Linked DNA regions of Limibacter armeniacum. The protein of the gene in region 1 interacts with the protein of each later gene in a pairwise test. Links are inferred from orthologs where the notes say so. Each region holds a gene or a part of one and is shown on either strand. Other genes may lie near its edges.

Region 1 (7,899 bases):
TCCGAAATCCCTGAAAACAGCCTTATAACTTCCAGTCGGGATACAAGAGATACTGTTTTGATTGTCTTTCCATGGAAGCTCCAGTGTCTTGCATTCCATAACCAATTCTTCCCCATCAAAAAGTTGGAACTCGCCTAATGTCTGAAGGTTTGAATGTTCGTTTCTACGTAGTATTGCTTTCATTTTTGAGTTACTTAATGCCTTTTAAAACTAATTGATAGCAGTTGGGCACAATTAAAAAATATTATTTTAACAAAAATGCGATTTTATCTAAAATTATCAGGATTTGGCATTATTGATGTAAATAATAAATTGTCATAATCAATTATTTACATGGCACAACAACAAGGAAACCCAAAACTGAGAACGCAAAATATCTAATACATTATATTGATTCATTAGTAATTCCATATGAATCATACACGAGAAGGAATTAAGGCTAATCCAACATATCCTAAGCGCAATTTGCTTACTGACACTAACCTATCGCCATACACATGGCAGAAACCAAAATCTTAACATAAACCCTGTCAATGAAGAATAATCTACACTACCAAATGCTGTTGAACAATTTGAAAAGTCTCGCAAAACCATCCACATTAGTTTTAGGACTTATGGCTGCATTTTACTTGGGCACTTTGAAGAGTAATGACATTGAGCTACTTACTGAATTACTCAAGAATGAAAAAACAAAACTTGAAGCTGAGAATGCAGGACAACAGGACATGATTAAAAGTCAAGAGTTCAAAATACGGTCGCTTGAAAAAGAAATCACCCGTTTGGAAACACTCCTTAAAACTCCTCCTCAAGCCTTTTCAGAATTTCAACAGACGCAAGATCACGTCAATGAGTTGCTTGAATTGCACAAACAAGCTGTCATCATGAATGACAGTCGGGAACAATTTGTCACAGCTATATCTCAAAACAATCATTACAACAGACAGATTATACAGGAACTTAGGTCTCTGAATAAACTGACAATACAGTTTCAAGACGATATGGAACTACTTAAGGCGAAGATAAACCATCAGGACAAGGTACTTCAGGCTACTCAAAAAGATATTGAGCATATTAAAAACCAAAATCATTACTTATCCCCAAAACCGAACAGCGACCTTAATTTCCCAGATTTCAAAACAGACGTACTGGAAGGAAAAATGCCTGACACAACCATCTCTTGGTTGTGGTATCCAAAGCTGTTCAAATTAATTTCTACGTTTAGTATAGCTATTACATGTATACTTTGCATAATTGCATTTACGTTTATTTATTTGAACAGATCCAATACCTTTTTCCACAAAAAAAGTCAGGATCCATATTCATAACTTACAGACCCTTTTGTTAAGGGAAATAGCTAAAAACCAAGAAATATGAAAATCACTTTTTTGGAGATGTTAGGCATCTTCTTTAAAGACTACAGACACTCCTACGGTATTGCACCAATTATAGTAGGCATTGTCATAGTCTCCATGCTTTGGGATGAATCTGATGCTCATCACTTCCAATTACTTCTCAATCAAAATAGTGTATGTCAAGGTGAAGTTGTCTCGGTAGAAGATGTATCTTTTAATAACGAAGAAGGGGAATTTATCAACCAAAAGCACTATGATTTTCAATATAAGGTAGCTGAGAAAACTTATACTAAAGAAACTATTCTTGAAGATCGGGACTATAGCAAAGGACAAACCATTGAGGTAGAATACCTCACTAAAGATCCTTCAATTGCCACCATTGCCAACGAAAAACATGTACATGTCAATATGAGTACGATTCTTTTTGCTGCGATGCTGATACTATTGGGATTCGGTATTATACTCTGGTTACTCAAGGAAGCAATTCAAAAAATAAGCATTATACATAATGGAAAGCTGGGAACGGGTAAGCTGGTATCATCTGAAATTTCTTATGAGTCAAACCACCATACAACTCACGAGCTAAAATTCAGATATGAGGTAGAGGGTAAAGACTATATCTGTAAAATAAAGACCCGAGAACCTGAGGTCTTGGAAGATGAAGAATTTGAATGGTTGATTTACGATCAGCACCATCCTGCCAGAAGTGTACTGGTGGATACTTTACCTCCAACCATTAGAAAAAGGTTTGAAGCTGAGGCTCAAACTTTCCCTACAAATTAACTGATGAGTTACTAAATAAACTATCCAAAATTCGGGTCTCTACTTTTTAAGTAGAGACCTTTTTTATTTGATCGGCATTGTCAATGGCTTGACCCAGTCATAATGATGCAAGCCTCGCTCCTGCTCAGTCAGTACCACATTTCTGTCGAGCATAATTTGTGAATCCCTACCATTGAGACTGACTTTACAATAAGCTGATACAGACACCTCTTGCCATCCCTTCTTTACATATTCATCCCTTATAAAGTGTGCAAACTCCAACAGCATATCGGGTTTGCCAATCATCCTGCCATACTGCTTCCGATTTAGGTACTTTGTTGGGCTTACTTTTTCCTCTTTACCAGTTACGCCATCTTTAACGAAGAAGAAAGCCCTGCCAGATTTGGAACGCAACATCATATGCCATGAAAAATTATGTCCCTCATCAAACCAACTGGTATTCCCCTCATACCAAAACTGCCTAAAAGGCATTGCCAATTGAATGATCAGATAACTGATAACGATTGGGTAAACCATTCTATTAGCTGAATCAAATTGGAAAGCAGCCGTTCCTTTTGCAGGCAAATGCTTGTTGAGCCACTTCCAATTCCTGAAAGAGTCTGCAGGGAAGAAAAGTAAAGTGGCAGCAGCCGAAAACCAAGGGAAAGTTCCGATCCCGAAAGTCAGGGCATTGGTAGCATGAAAAAAGCAAGCTATCCAAAATGTTGCTTTCCTTGTCTTTTTCCATAACATAAATGGTACTACAAATAAGTCAAAAAACAAACCTCCATAAGCCACCAAATATGGATACCACTCTTTTACCAACAGCCATCCTAACACTGGGTGATCCCCTTTGGAAGCAAACCAAATCTTCAATGGCTGGGCATATAACCAATCACTATTAAGCTTGGCGATTCCTGCAAAAAAATAGACTACTGCAATCTGAAAAGCCAGAATATAAACTGTCCAAGCTGGAACTTCAGACACTTCTTTTACCTTACCTCGCTTAACGTCATAAGAAAATGCCCTATTGGCCGGAAGTAAGCTCAACAGAAAAACCATTAAGCAGTACAGGTAGATATGGTTTATATAAAGTGCTTTTTCCATCAAGAAAATACTGGTCGCACTCAGGCACAGCAGTAAGGTGGCTATACGATAATAAGCACCAAAAACTACCATCACCCCCAATACTACATTCAGACAGAAATGCAGGTACATCATCCATGGCTCAGACCAAGGCTTTATCCATGGAAATAGCATATAGGAAAAGTGAAATCCGGGATGCAGCAGGTTTTTAATATAGCTGGTAAACATCCCACCTGTAAGTTCTATGGTCATCAGAGCTCCACCTACTATGCGGAAATATACCAATGGAGCAATGTCAATGGGGTGTTTTAGCCATGCAAAAAATTGCTGAAAAACAGATGGCTTTTCCAATGCTGGAGGGGTTGGAATCTGGTTCATCGTACAAGTAACAGTTCGTAGTTGGGTTAATTTCCTTGAATTAATTCAAGTTTGATTGTTTTTACTGAAAATACAAAATAAAAACCCTTGGCAGATCAAATAAAATCTCCCAAGGGCCATAAAATATTGGTAAGTACCTTACTGAGTACTAATTGCTATCTTGTTCTTCTAATTCTTCCAGTTCCAACATCAGGTTTTCCCAGTCCTCATTGGCTGTCTCCAAATCTGACTTGGTCTGCTCATAAGTTGCATTCAGCTCTTGCAGCTTTTTAGAATCACTGAAAATTTCAGGGTTGGCAAGTTCGCCTTCCAACGCTTCCTTCTTCTCTTCCAGTTCCATGACCAACTCTTCGGCTTTTTCAAGCTTCTTCTTGGTTTGGTTCACCTTCTTTTGCCACTCCTTACGCTCGCTGTCTGATCGCTGTTTCTTCTCCTTCTTTGGCTTGGACGATTGTGTACTGTCTGTTCCCTGCTGTTCAGCTTCACGTTGCTCCATAAAGTAACAGAACTCCTCATAGTTACCTGGAAACTCCTTCACTTCCTGATTTTCCACATACCAAATCTTGTTGGCGATATGGGAAATAAAGTGACGGTCGTGAGAAACCACAATATAAGTACCTTCATACTGCTGCAATGCCTGAATCAGTACATTGACAGACTGGATATCCAAGTGGTTGGTAGGTTCGTCAAGCATCAGGAAGTTGGCTTCCGAGATCAACGTTTTTGCCAATGCCACTCTAGATTTCTCACCACCAGAAAGCACCTTGATCTTTTTGTTCACTTCCTCTCCGGAGAAAAGGAATGCACCCAAAATTGTTCTCAACTCCAGCTCTGTCTTTTCCGATCCTGCCTGCTTAAGCTCATCCAGAATCTCATTGTCCAATGTCAGAGACTCCAGCTGGTGCTGTGCATAAAAAGTGGTGATCACGTTGTGACCTTTCTTGGTTTCCCCTTCCTGTATAGGTTCTGAGCCATCAATGACACGAAGCATTGTAGACTTACCCTTACCGTTGGCACCGATAAAAGCAATCTTGTCTCCCCTTTCGATATGCAGTGAAGAGTCACGGAAGATTACATTTTCACCATATGCCTTGGTTACGTTTTTCATTTCCGAAACAATCTTGCCTGACTGCTGCTTAAAGGTAAAACGCAGGTTCATCTCAGGGTTTTCCTCATGGACGGCATCCACCATATCCATTTTCTCAAGCATCTTCACCTTTGACTGTACCTGTCTCGCCTTGGTAGACTTGGCACGGAAACGGTTGATAAACTGCTCGGTCTGCTTGATCTTCTGCTGCTGGTTTTCGAAAGCATTTCGCTGCACTTCCATGCGCTGCTCACGCTCCTGCAAATAGAAGGTATAATTTCCGCTGTATTGGATCAGCTTACCGCCTGCAACTTCCACAATTGAGTTGACAGCACGATCCAAAAACTCCCTATCGTGAGAAACAATCAGTACTGCTCCTTCATAATTGGAAATATATTGCTCCAACCACTGGATTGACGGCAAGTCAAGGTGGTTGGTAGGTTCGTCAAGCATCAGGACCGATGGCTTTTGCAAAAGCAATTTTGCCAGCATCACACGCATACGCCAACCACCAGAGAAGTTTCTGAGTGGTCGCTCCAGATCAGCTGTCGAAAAGCCCAATCCTTCCAGAATAGCTTCCGCCTTTGCTTTGGCAGTATAACCGTCCATTGCTTCAAAGCGTTCCTGCTTCTTGGCCAGCTCCCCAACCAACTCATCACGGTAGTTGGTTTCCATTTCTTTCAGGATTTGATCAATATCTTCCTGAAGCGTGATAATATCTCCGAATGCTTCCATGGTCACTTCCAAGATACTCTGTCCTGTCTCATAAGACAGCATATCCTGATTCAGGAAACCAATCGTACAATCGTTTGGCTTGCTGATAGTGCCACCGTCAGGCTGAAGCTGACCGTAAATCAATTTTAGAAGCGTAGTCTTTCCGGCTCCGTTAAAACCAATAACCCCAATCCTGTTTTTGGGCTTGATATGCAGTGACGCCTCATCATACATGGTGCGACTGCCGAAGTGGAAAGATAGGTTTTGTATTGTAAGCATTGTATAGATTCTAGAGTCAAGAACCTAGAGCCTAGAATCTAGAGAGAAGAAGCTAGAGAAAAGACAATACATAATCTATTTTCTAGTTTCTAGCATCTAGCTTCTATATTCCAGTTTCTTATTTAATTTCAAAATCAAGCATTTTTCTCTCACCGATAAAGCCTTCCAGCCTGTCTCCTACCTTGATTTCACCAACACCTTTTGGCGTACCGGTAAAGATAATATCACCTTTTCTTAATGTGATAAACTGAGAGATGTAGCAAATAATTTCATCGAAGTTCCAAAGCATCATGCTTGTATTGCCTTTCTGTCTTTCTTCCCCGTTAATGTTCAGGCTGAAATCCAGATTGGACATATCAAACTCTTCTTTAGAAACAAACTCTGAGATTGGTGCAGAACCGTTGAAGCCTTTTGCCAATGCCCAAGGCAATCCCTTGTCTTTTGCCTTAGCCTGCAAGTCACGGGCAGTGAAGTCAATACCCAAACCGATCTCATCATAGTAGCGGCTTGCAAACTTAGGGTTGACATATTTTCCTTCCTTACAAATCTTGATCAGAACTTCCACCTCATGGTGAATTTCCTTTGTGAAATCAGGATAGTAGAATGGTGTGTTGTTTTTCAGGATAGCCGTATCAGGTTTTGTGAAAATTACAGGCTCGTCCGGTCTTTCGTTATTCAGTTCAGCTATATGTTCAGCGTAGTTTCTGCCAATCGCAATAATCTTCATGTGCTTTTATTTCTTCGTTTTTAAGGTTACAAATATAAGAAGTTCCAAGACAAAAGATAAGCTGGTATACATTGAGCTTCACCACAGCAAATAAAATGCTGTTAATAAAGTCTAGTATCCAGCTTCTCTATTCTAAAGCCTTATGAAATTACCACCCCACATAACGAGGAGGCTTAATCCCTTTCAATCTCAACATCAACGTCAATCTCCCACGGTGGTGTGTCACATGATTTCGCATCAGGTGGAAAATCCCTTCCTTATTCATGTTCACGCCTTCAGCAAAGAAATCCACTTTATCGCTCATTGCACTTTCAGGGGTATTTTCCCAAACTGTAGTCACGAAATCAAAGCTTGTGTTCAAAGCCTCGATCACCTCCGCTTTTGACATATGGTCAAACCCTTCTGAGACATGACTGATAGCACACTCCTTCTCTCCAGTTACATATGCTTGCAAAAAGACAAAGTTCATTGCCATATGCTGTAGCTCTTCTCTGAAGGTCATAATCCCTTCAGCCGCTCTGAAATCATAATCAGACTCCGGCATTGCTTCTGCTACCGCCAAGGTATAAGCCTTTGACCTTTCCCACTTTTCTGCAAAAGACTGGTGAAAAGCTGAAGCTTCCTGCGCTTGTACATTAATCATAGTGATAAAAAACAGACACGCAATCATTGAAAAAAATTTCATTTGCTAAGTTAGTTCTGGTAAAACAATATCTGAATGTTGAAACATCCTTCTTGCGGCGAATTTAGGACGAGAGAAAGGAATTATCAAAACAGCGATGGTCAGATTATTTTAATGAAGTGCTCGCCAAGGTGGTTATTCTACTCTATCTTAGACAGAAATTCCTGTAATACTCTTAAAAAGCTATTACAGCTAGCAAGCGTTAAATAAACTTCATTTTTTTAAAAATTGATTTAGGCTACAGCAATATATATCAATGATAAAGGCTACTACCAAACTCCTATTTTTTCTTGCTCTCTCATTGTCATACAGCAAGGCAATTGGTCAGAATATTTTTTCAGGTCTAGTTTTAGATGCGAAAAGTCACGCACCTATCCCATTTGCTGAAATAGGTGTTCTTGGCTCAACAAATGGCACTACCAGTAATCCAAAGGGCTGGTTTTCTTTAAAAATGAATCCTACTGATACTGTTATCATATCACATATTGGATACAAAGAATATATCTTGCCAAATCCAATAACAGAAAAGTCAAATGAAATCGAAATACACTTACAGGAAATCACATTGAACCTCAATGAAGTCACCGTAAATAGCAAACAATCAATGTACAGTGACAAAATTGAGAATAATGAAAAAAAGTCTATACTAACTGGTGGTTCAAATCAGTACGCCATGTACCTTCCAAACAAAAGAAAAGCTTCAGGCTTTATTGAGGTGGTTTACTTTGATGTAAATCCAGAACCCAAAAAGTATGGTAGGTGGGAATCACTGGTTCGAATTAGAGTGTATTACAACCAAAACGACAAATCAGGGGAAGATTTACTTGTTCAC
Region 2 (8,273 bases), on another replicon or contig:
GATACCCTCTACACTTGTCTGTAAGTGGTCATTCACGTCCACTCTGCCACGGTCATCCACCTTTACACCTGCGTTCTCCAGACCTAACTTGTCTGTATATGGACGACGACCAACTGCTACCAGACAGTAATCAGCTTTGATTTCAAGCTCTTTACCTTTCTTGTCTTCTGCTTTGATCATCACTTCTTCTCCTTCCACTTTTACAGAAGTTACCTTCGTCTTGAAGTGGAATTTGAAACCTTCTTTCTTCAATACACGCTGAAGTTCCTTACCCATCGTCACGTCCATCATTGGAATCAGACCGTCAAGGAATTCAACTACAGTTACTTCAGCTCCAAGGCGAGCATAAACAGATCCAAGCTCCAGACCGATTACACCACCACCAATGATCACAAGGTGCTTAGGCACTTCTTTCAACTGAAGTGCTTCTGTTGAAGTGATTACACGCTTCTTATCAAACTCGATAAAAGGAAGCATAATTGGCTTAGAACCTGTTGCGATGATTGTTTTCTCCGTCTTGAACTCTTCTGTTTCACCACCTTCTTTAGTTACCTTGATGGTATTTTTGTCAACAAAAGAACCAAAGCCGTGGAATACATCCACCTTGTTTTTCTTCATCAGAAAGTTGATACCGTCTGTAGTTTGACCTACAACGCCATCCTTGCGCGACATCATCTGCTCAAGGTTGATCTTTGGCTCACCAATCTCGATTCCGTGCTCAGCAAACTGGTGCTTTGCCTGATGGAAATGCTCAGAAGAGTCCAACAAAGCTTTGGAAGGGATACAGCCCACGTTAAGGCAAGTACCACCCAATGTATTATATTTTTCTACCAAGGCAGTTTTCATACCCAACTGTGCGCAACGAATTGCTGCCACATAACCACCCGGACCTGAACCAATAACTGTTACGTCGTACATATGCTGTATTGTGTATGGTTTTTAGAAAGAATTGAGATTCAAGACTTAAGATAGCTTAATTTTAAGCCCTCACATACAACTCAAAATTGGCTGATCTGTTTTGCCTGAAGTCTTGTCACTCGGATTTAGTTCGTATCAAAAAAAGTAGTCAGCTTAGGAATTTGACCCTTTTGCTGACTACCTTATTGTTTATTGCTTATACGTCAAGTAGTAATCTGATCGGATCTTCAAGCAACTCTTTTACCCTTTTCAGGAAGCTTACAGACTCACGGCCATCGATAATACGGTGGTCATAAGAAAGTGCTATGTACATCACTGGGCGAATCTCAACCTGACCGTTCACGGCTACAGGGCGCTCTACGATATTGTGCATACCCAGGATCGCTGACTGCGGTGCGTTGATGATCGGAGTTGAAAGCATTGAGCCAAATACACCACCATTAGTGATCGTAAATGTACCGCCTTCCATCTCAGGAATAGTCAACTTGTTGTCTCTTGCTCTTAGCGCCAAGCGTTTTACTTCTTGCTCGATTCCTGCCAACGACAGTTTCTCTGCATTACGGATAACCGGCACTACCAAACCTTTAGGTGCTGATACTGCAATTGAAACGTCACAGTAATCGTTGTAAACGATCTCATCACCATCGATCATAGCATTCACAGCTGGCCACTCCTTCAGTGCTACTGTTACTGCCTTTGTGAAGAATGACATGAATCCAAGTCCGATATCATGCTTCTCCTTAAACATATCCTTGTACTGCTTACGAACGTCCATCACTGGCTTCATGTCCACTTCGTTGAAAGTGGTCAGCATAGCCGTCTGGTTTTTCACTGACACCAAGCGCTTAGCAATCGTCTTTCTCAGCGGTGTCATCTTCTGATGACGTTGTTCTCTATCCCCTGCAGGTGCTGCTGGAGCAGTCTCCTTAGCAGCTACTGGAGCTTTTGGTGCAGCAGCGGCTGCCTTAGGTGCTGCTTTTTCAGCTCTCAAAGCATCTTCCTTAGTAACACGTCCATCTTTACCAGTACCGTTGATACTGTTAGGATCAATGCCTTTTTCTGAAAGAATTTTTGATGCAGCAGGAGATGCATGTCCTGTTGCATATGTCTGACTACCTGCTGCTGTTGCTGAAGGTGTGCTTTCAGCTTGTGCCGCTGCTGCAGTTTCTTTTACTGCTACAGGTGCGCCTTCGCTTACAGCAATCTTACAGATCAAAGCACCGATTTCCAATGTATCACCTTCACCTGCTACGATTTCCAAAGTACCGCTTGCTTCAGCAGTCAGTTCAAAAGTCGCTTTATCTGATTCAATCTCACAGATGATTTCATCCAACTCCACAAAGTCACCATCTTGTTTCACCCATGAAGCAATCGTTACTTCAGAGATAGACTCACCTACTGCAGGAACTTTCATTTCAAGCACCTCACCAGTAGCTTTTGGAGCTTCAGCTACTTGAGCTGTTCCACCAGTTGTTTTGGCTTCTGATGTTGTTTCAGCTGCGCCATCCCCTTCCTCAATTGTACAGATCAGGGCGCCGATTTCCAGCGTTTCACCATCTACCGCTGCAATTTTAAGCGTACCGCTTGCCTCTGCAGTCAATTCGAAAGTGGCTTTATCCGACTCAAGCTCACAGATGATCTCGTCCATTTCTACGTGGTCGCCATCTTGCTTCAGCCACTGAGCTATTGTAACCTCGGTGATCGACTCGCCCACCGCAGGGACTTTCATTTCCAGTGCCATAGTGTGTTGTTTTATCAAATGTATTTTTGCAGATGACGGAAGCAGGTTTCGTTACAGCTTCCGTCACCTTGAAAATTATTAACTGAGTTTTTTCTGAACCTTAAAGTGTGGTATGCCAATTTCCTCGAACTGCTCTCCTACTTTTTCATACCCCAACTTAAGGTAAAAATCCAAAGCAATTTCACGAGCATGAACAGTCATCAGCTCTGAGCCGTTGTCCATTGCGAAGAGTTCCGCAAAGCCGACAAGCAATTTGCCCAACCCTTTGCCCTGCTGACTTTCGTCAACAGCCACTTGCCTCATCTTCACTTCAGTGCCTGTTACGGGTTTGAGTACCAGACAAGCAAGCACTTCATCTTCCTCATTCAATGCAGCGATATGGTAACTGTCAAATTCATTAGAAAGCTCAGCTTCTGAGAACTCCATATTCAATGGTTTTCTCAACACCTTGTCTCTCAATGCGACAGTTTTCCTGTACTCATCTGAATCGAACTTCACCTCTTTGATGATCATAGCTATTGTGTTTTCGGCAGAAAGGTTAGGTGATCAAGCCCATACTTTCCACTTTAATGATTAATTTTCTTCTTTATTGAAAGCTACATTCACGATGCGATCCTGTTCAGCTTTGTGGATTTTAGGGAAACCTGTCGCAGGTGAAGCACTTGGCTTACGCGATACAAGTTTCAGCTGATAAAGGCGCTCTTCGTTTCTATATGCACGCAATAGGTACGTCCAGTAACCCATGTTAGCAGGCTCTTCTTGTACCCACATCAAGGTCTCCATGTTCTTGTAACTATCCAGAATAGCATCAAGCTGTTTCTGCGGGAATGGGTGCAGCTGCTCTACCCTTACAATGGCAACATCATCTCTCTTCTCATTCTCCTTGTACTCCAACAAGTCATAATAGATCTTACCAGTACAAAGCAGCACGCGTTTCACCTTGCCTTTGCTTCTTGGTTTTACAGTCTGGTCATCATAAACCTCCTGGAATTTTCCTGATACAAAGTCTTCCATTGGTGATACTACCCTTGGATGACGAAGCATAGACTTAGGAGTCATAACGATCAGTGGCTTACGGAATTCCCAAGTCAACTGACGACGCAATGCATGGAACAAGTTGGCAGGAGTTGTGAAATTCGCTACCACGATATTGTCTTGTGCAGCCAACTGCAAGTAACGCTCAGGTCTAGCATTTGAGTGCTCAGGTCCTTGACCTTCATAACCATGAGGTAACAGCATTACCAGGCCACTCATTCTGTTCCACTTAGACTCAGCACTTGTGATAAACTGGTCGATCATTGTTTGAGCACCGTTGGCAAAGTCACCAAACTGTGCTTCCCAGATCACCAATGCATTCGGGTTAGCCAATGAATAACCATATTCAAAACCCAATACCGCATACTCTGACAGCAATGAGTTGTAGATACTCATCTCTGACTGCAACTTGCTGATGTGGTTCAGGCTGTGGTATTTCTCGTTTGTCTCAGCATCATTCAATACTGCATGACGGTGAGAGAATGTACCACGCTGTACGTCCTGACCTGTCATACGAACAGTCTTGCCATCCAACAACAATGAACCATAAGCCAAAAGCTCTGCAGCAGCCCAGTTAAGTTCTTTCTTCTCAAAGAACATATCCTTACGCTCAGCGATCAGCTTTTCGATCTGTCTTAGAGGCTTGAAGCCTTCAGGCATGGATGTCAGTGCATGTCCAACTGCATCAAATGCAGTATCAGAGATTCCTGTCTTAGGAGACTCATCAAAGTCTTCAGGAGTAGAGAACCTCAGTTGTTTCCACTGGATTTCCAATTCTTGTGGTCTGTATGGAAGTGGGTTTTGACGCACTTCATTCAGACGGTCTTGCAACAGGTGGCGGAATTGCTCATCCATCTGCTTAGCAAGCTCAGCGTCCACATCACCTCTAGAAAGCAATTGCTTGTTGTAAAGCTCTCTTGGGTTGGCATGCTTTGAAATTATATTGTAAAGCTTCGGTTGTGTAAACTTCGGCTCATCACTCTCATTGTGTCCGTGACGACGGTAACATACCATATCGATGAAAACATCACGGTGGTAACGCTGACGGAACTCTACCGCCAATCTAACTGCGTAAGCTACAGCTTCAGGATCATCACCGTTTACATGCAATACAGGTGATTCGATCAACTGAGATACGTCTGTAGAGTAAATACTTGAACGAGCGTCCTCAAAGTCGGTCGTAAAACCAACTTGGTTATTGATTACGAAGTGAATAGTACCTCCTACATCATAACCATTCAGTGCAGACATCTGTACTGTCTCATATACCACACCTTGACCAGCCAAAGCTGCATCACCGTGGATTAAGATTGGCATGATACGAGAGTAATCATTTCCGTAAAGGCTATCTACTTTTGCTCTAACATTACCAACTACTACAGGATCAACTGCCTCAAGGTGAGATGGGTTTGGCACCAAGTTCAGACGTACTGATTTACCTTGTGCTGTAGTTACCTGAGATGAGAATCCAAGGTGGTATTTTACGTCACCATCTCCCATTGTTTCATCAGGCACAGCCTGTCCTTCAAACTCGTTGAATACCTCAGCGTAAGTCTTACCCATCACGTTGGTCAGTACGTTCAAACGACCACGGTGTGCCATACCTACTACTACTTCCTCAACACCCAACTCTGCAGCTTTTGTGAGGATATTGTCCAAGGCAGGAATTGTAGACTCACCACCTTCCAGTGAGAATCGCTTCTGTCCGATAAACTTCGTATGCAGGAAGTTTTCAAATACAACTGCCTCGTTCAGTTTTTCCAGAATTCTACGCTTCTGATCAGTTGAGAACTGGAATGAAGGATACTCATGCTCCACTTTGTGCTTGAACCACTCCAATACTTCAGGCTCACGGATAGCAGTATACTCAAATCCAATATGACCTTCGTACACTTGCTTCAACATGCTCAAAATATCGCGAAGCTTAGAAGGGCCCATGCCTACTTCTTCTCCAGCAGAAAATACTGTATCAAGATCCTTCTCGCTCAAGCCGTAGTCTTTCAGCTCCAGCAATGCCTTTCTGTCTTTTCTTTGTCTTACAGGGTTGGTCAGTGACTGCAAGTGACCTCTCTGACGGTAGCCGTCAATCAGTTTTCTTACTGCAATCTCTTTCTCCAGCACTTCTCTGCTTACACTTGTCGTGGTAGCAGGTGCTTTTCCATCCAACACTTCTTCTCCGTACTTCTGCAAAGAGAATTCAAACCCCTCAAAGAATCGTTGCCACGATTCATCTACTGAGTTTGGATCTGCTTTGTACGATTCGTACATCTGATCCAAGTAAGCCCCGTGCGCATTGGCTATATATGAGTATTTGTCCATGTGCTTTTTGGTTATGATCCTTATTTGTGTTCAAAGGTAAAATTTTATAGATAAACGCAAATATCGTGTAAGCGAATAGCCGAATATTTAGGTTATTTTTTACACTTATAACACAGCAATTGTATTTTTTACAACAAGGTTGAAAATTAATTAATCAGGTATTAAAACCGTGAAATACTTGATTTTACAGCATTTAGCACCTTCAGATATGACAAAATCTCCTCTAAAAAGGATTTTTTGAATAATCTGCGACAAATTAACGGAAGACTTTGGAGAAAAACCAACAAGAATGTAGAAGATCATTAGGCAAAAAATAACCCCGAAAGCTATTTTCTTTCGGGGTATATTTATTTAATAAAGTTTAATGAAGCCTTACAGCTCAACTTTCAGCACCTCTCCAATAGCTTTTTCCAATGTATGAAGCGGTAAAGCACCGTTCGCCATTTGAGGTTTTTCCTCTTGTGGAATAAACAATAATGACGGAATACTCCTAATTCCAAACATAGCCGAAAGTTCCTGTTCTGCCTCGGTATCAACTTTATAAATGTCAACTTTGCCTTTATACTTTTCAGCAATTTCCTCAAGCACAGGTTCCATCATTTTACAAGGTCCACACCAATCTGCATAAAAATCAATGATTGCGGGTTTATCTCCTTTGAAGGACCAATCCTTGTTTTGCTCAAAGTCAAATACTTTCTCTTTAAATGAGTTCAGCGTCAGATGTTCCATATCGTTAGTATTAATTTGATCTATTTATAAATTATTTAACACTTTTATATTAACGTATTTTCATATATAAAAGTTTTCATAAAACTTAATTATAATGAAGAAGGCAAAGATAACAGCTTATCTTTGCCTTCATATTTTTATGCAAATTTACTGATTATGCATCACCAATTGATCCTTTGGTTGCATCAGAAATGGCATCACCCAGATCGTCCTGCTTCTTCTTAAGTTTGGTCTTGTAGGATTCAAACTTTTCTCTTCCTGTTGCCCACTGAGAGTTCAAGTCTCCTTGAAGCCTTTTGGCTTCATCTGTCAACTTTCGCTGCATATTTTCTCCTGTATCAGGTGCCAGTAACAACCCTGCCAATGCACCAACTGCAATACCTCCCAAGAATGTAAAAAGCGTGTTATTTCTCATATCTAAATCTGATTTTTTGGGTTTAATAGAGTATATCTTTTGAAAGGAATGTGTTTCTTAAAATAAGAAACTGAATCGGGTGAGAAATGATTCGATTATCTGTAAAACATGTTAAATATAACAGAAATAGCCTCCTAACACAACCTGTCCGCAAAAGCAACCTGAAAAATTCCTGTACAGGATGTAAAGTTTTATCCCTTTTTAAAAACTGTGAGTTTCCAACTACTAATCAATTAGATACCGATAAAAGTATACCTCTATTGACTCTTTGAAAAAGTTAAATAATAGGGCTACTCTTTTTTAAACAACTTCTGCTTCATTCGTTCCCACAAGCTGCTTTTCTTTTCAAACAGAACAGGCGTAATATCTTTGGTAAGATTCAATTTTTTCTGCTCCTCAAAACTCAATGGTTCCTCCTCCATCGGTAACTCAAAATCTTTCAGTCTTTCCCTAACCGATTCAATCCCTTTATACATCAGCACACTTTGAAGTACTGGCAATACCTCTTCGGATTGTACGGCAGCTTTAAAATTTCTCAAAGCACGTTGATGATAAGCAGAAGCCTCTGCTGTAGCAACTCCAAACCGACGTACCGCAGCCTCTTCACCTATACGGTTCCAATAAATCAGTGTCAGAAGCTCTTGTGTATCGGACTCCAGGCTCTCAAAAGCTTGAAGTGCATGGTGCAGCTTTTCATTTTTACCCTGAGAAGTTACTTGAACAGCCACCAATGGCAAGTAGTGGTCAAAACCATCCTTAATCTCTCCCCATAAATCACATCCCAATGAATATAGCCAAGCATTTAGCTTCTCTCCCTTCAGTGCTTCCTCCTGAAACCTTATCTGACTGTAAGCTTCCAATACCACTTCTGCCCATAGGGTTGCGGCGTCCTCCTCTGAGCCTCCATTCCTTTTTACCATCCACCTAACAGGTGTATAGTAATCCCTATAAAGTCTGCTCAAAATACGGTCTTCTCCCTTCTTAACACCTTCAATTACACGAAAGTCATGCAACAGAACTCTTTTCATATTTTTGATTATTAAAAAAGGCGTACGATGCTGTACGCCTACCTTTTTCTAGTTTTTTAATGATTGCCAGCAAATACTGCCAAACCCA

The links.
Region 2: the proteins of V6R21_RS13130 (region 1) and V6R21_RS22460 interact in binary tests that used the Escherichia coli proteins (3 or more experiments, as listed by UniProt). The link is inferred for Limibacter armeniacum from one-to-one orthologs.

What each region holds. Positions count from the first base shown.
Region 1 is NZ_JBAJNO010000008.1:1,714,190-1,722,088, reverse strand. Bases 3,193-6,154 are described here. They hold V6R21_RS13130 (ABC-F family ATP-binding cassette domain-containing protein), read right to left. Parts: upstream 5,659-6,154; coding sequence 3,727-5,658; downstream 3,193-3,726. Other genes in these bases: V6R21_RS13125 (fumarylacetoacetate hydrolase family protein), read right to left, coding at 5,777-6,154; V6R21_RS13135 (HTTM domain-containing protein), read right to left, coding at 3,193-3,578. Outside these bases: V6R21_RS13150 (DUF5675 family protein), read right to left, coding at 1-183; V6R21_RS13145 (coiled-coil domain-containing protein), read left to right, coding at 534-1,325; V6R21_RS13140 (DUF3592 domain-containing protein), read left to right, coding at 1,371-2,135; more of V6R21_RS13135, read right to left, coding at 2,199-3,192; more of V6R21_RS13125, read right to left, coding at 6,155-6,385; V6R21_RS13120 (DinB family protein), read right to left, coding at 6,534-7,070; V6R21_RS13115 (carboxypeptidase-like regulatory domain-containing protein), read left to right, coding at 7,324-7,899. UniProt on the Escherichia coli protein: Genetic data indicate it may be involved in ribosome assembly or function.
Region 2 is NZ_JBAJNO010000009.1:1,142,950-1,151,222, forward strand. Bases 3,033-6,368 are described here. They hold V6R21_RS22460 (2-oxoglutarate dehydrogenase E1 component), read right to left. Parts: upstream 6,014-6,368; coding sequence 3,233-6,013; downstream 3,033-3,232. Other genes in these bases: V6R21_RS22455 (GNAT family N-acetyltransferase), read right to left, coding at 3,033-3,172. Outside these bases: lpdA (dihydrolipoyl dehydrogenase), read right to left, coding at 1-918; odhB (2-oxoglutarate dehydrogenase complex dihydrolipoyllysine-residue succinyltransferase), read right to left, coding at 1,115-2,659; more of V6R21_RS22455, read right to left, coding at 2,738-3,032; trxA (thioredoxin), read right to left, coding at 6,386-6,742; V6R21_RS22470 (YtxH domain-containing protein), read right to left, coding at 6,897-7,157; V6R21_RS22475 (RNA polymerase sigma factor), read right to left, coding at 7,448-8,185; V6R21_RS22480 (cellulose synthase family protein), read right to left, coding at 8,234-8,273. UniProt on the Escherichia coli protein: E1 component of the 2-oxoglutarate dehydrogenase (OGDH) complex which catalyzes the decarboxylation of 2-oxoglutarate, the first step in the conversion of 2-oxoglutarate to succinyl-CoA and CO(2).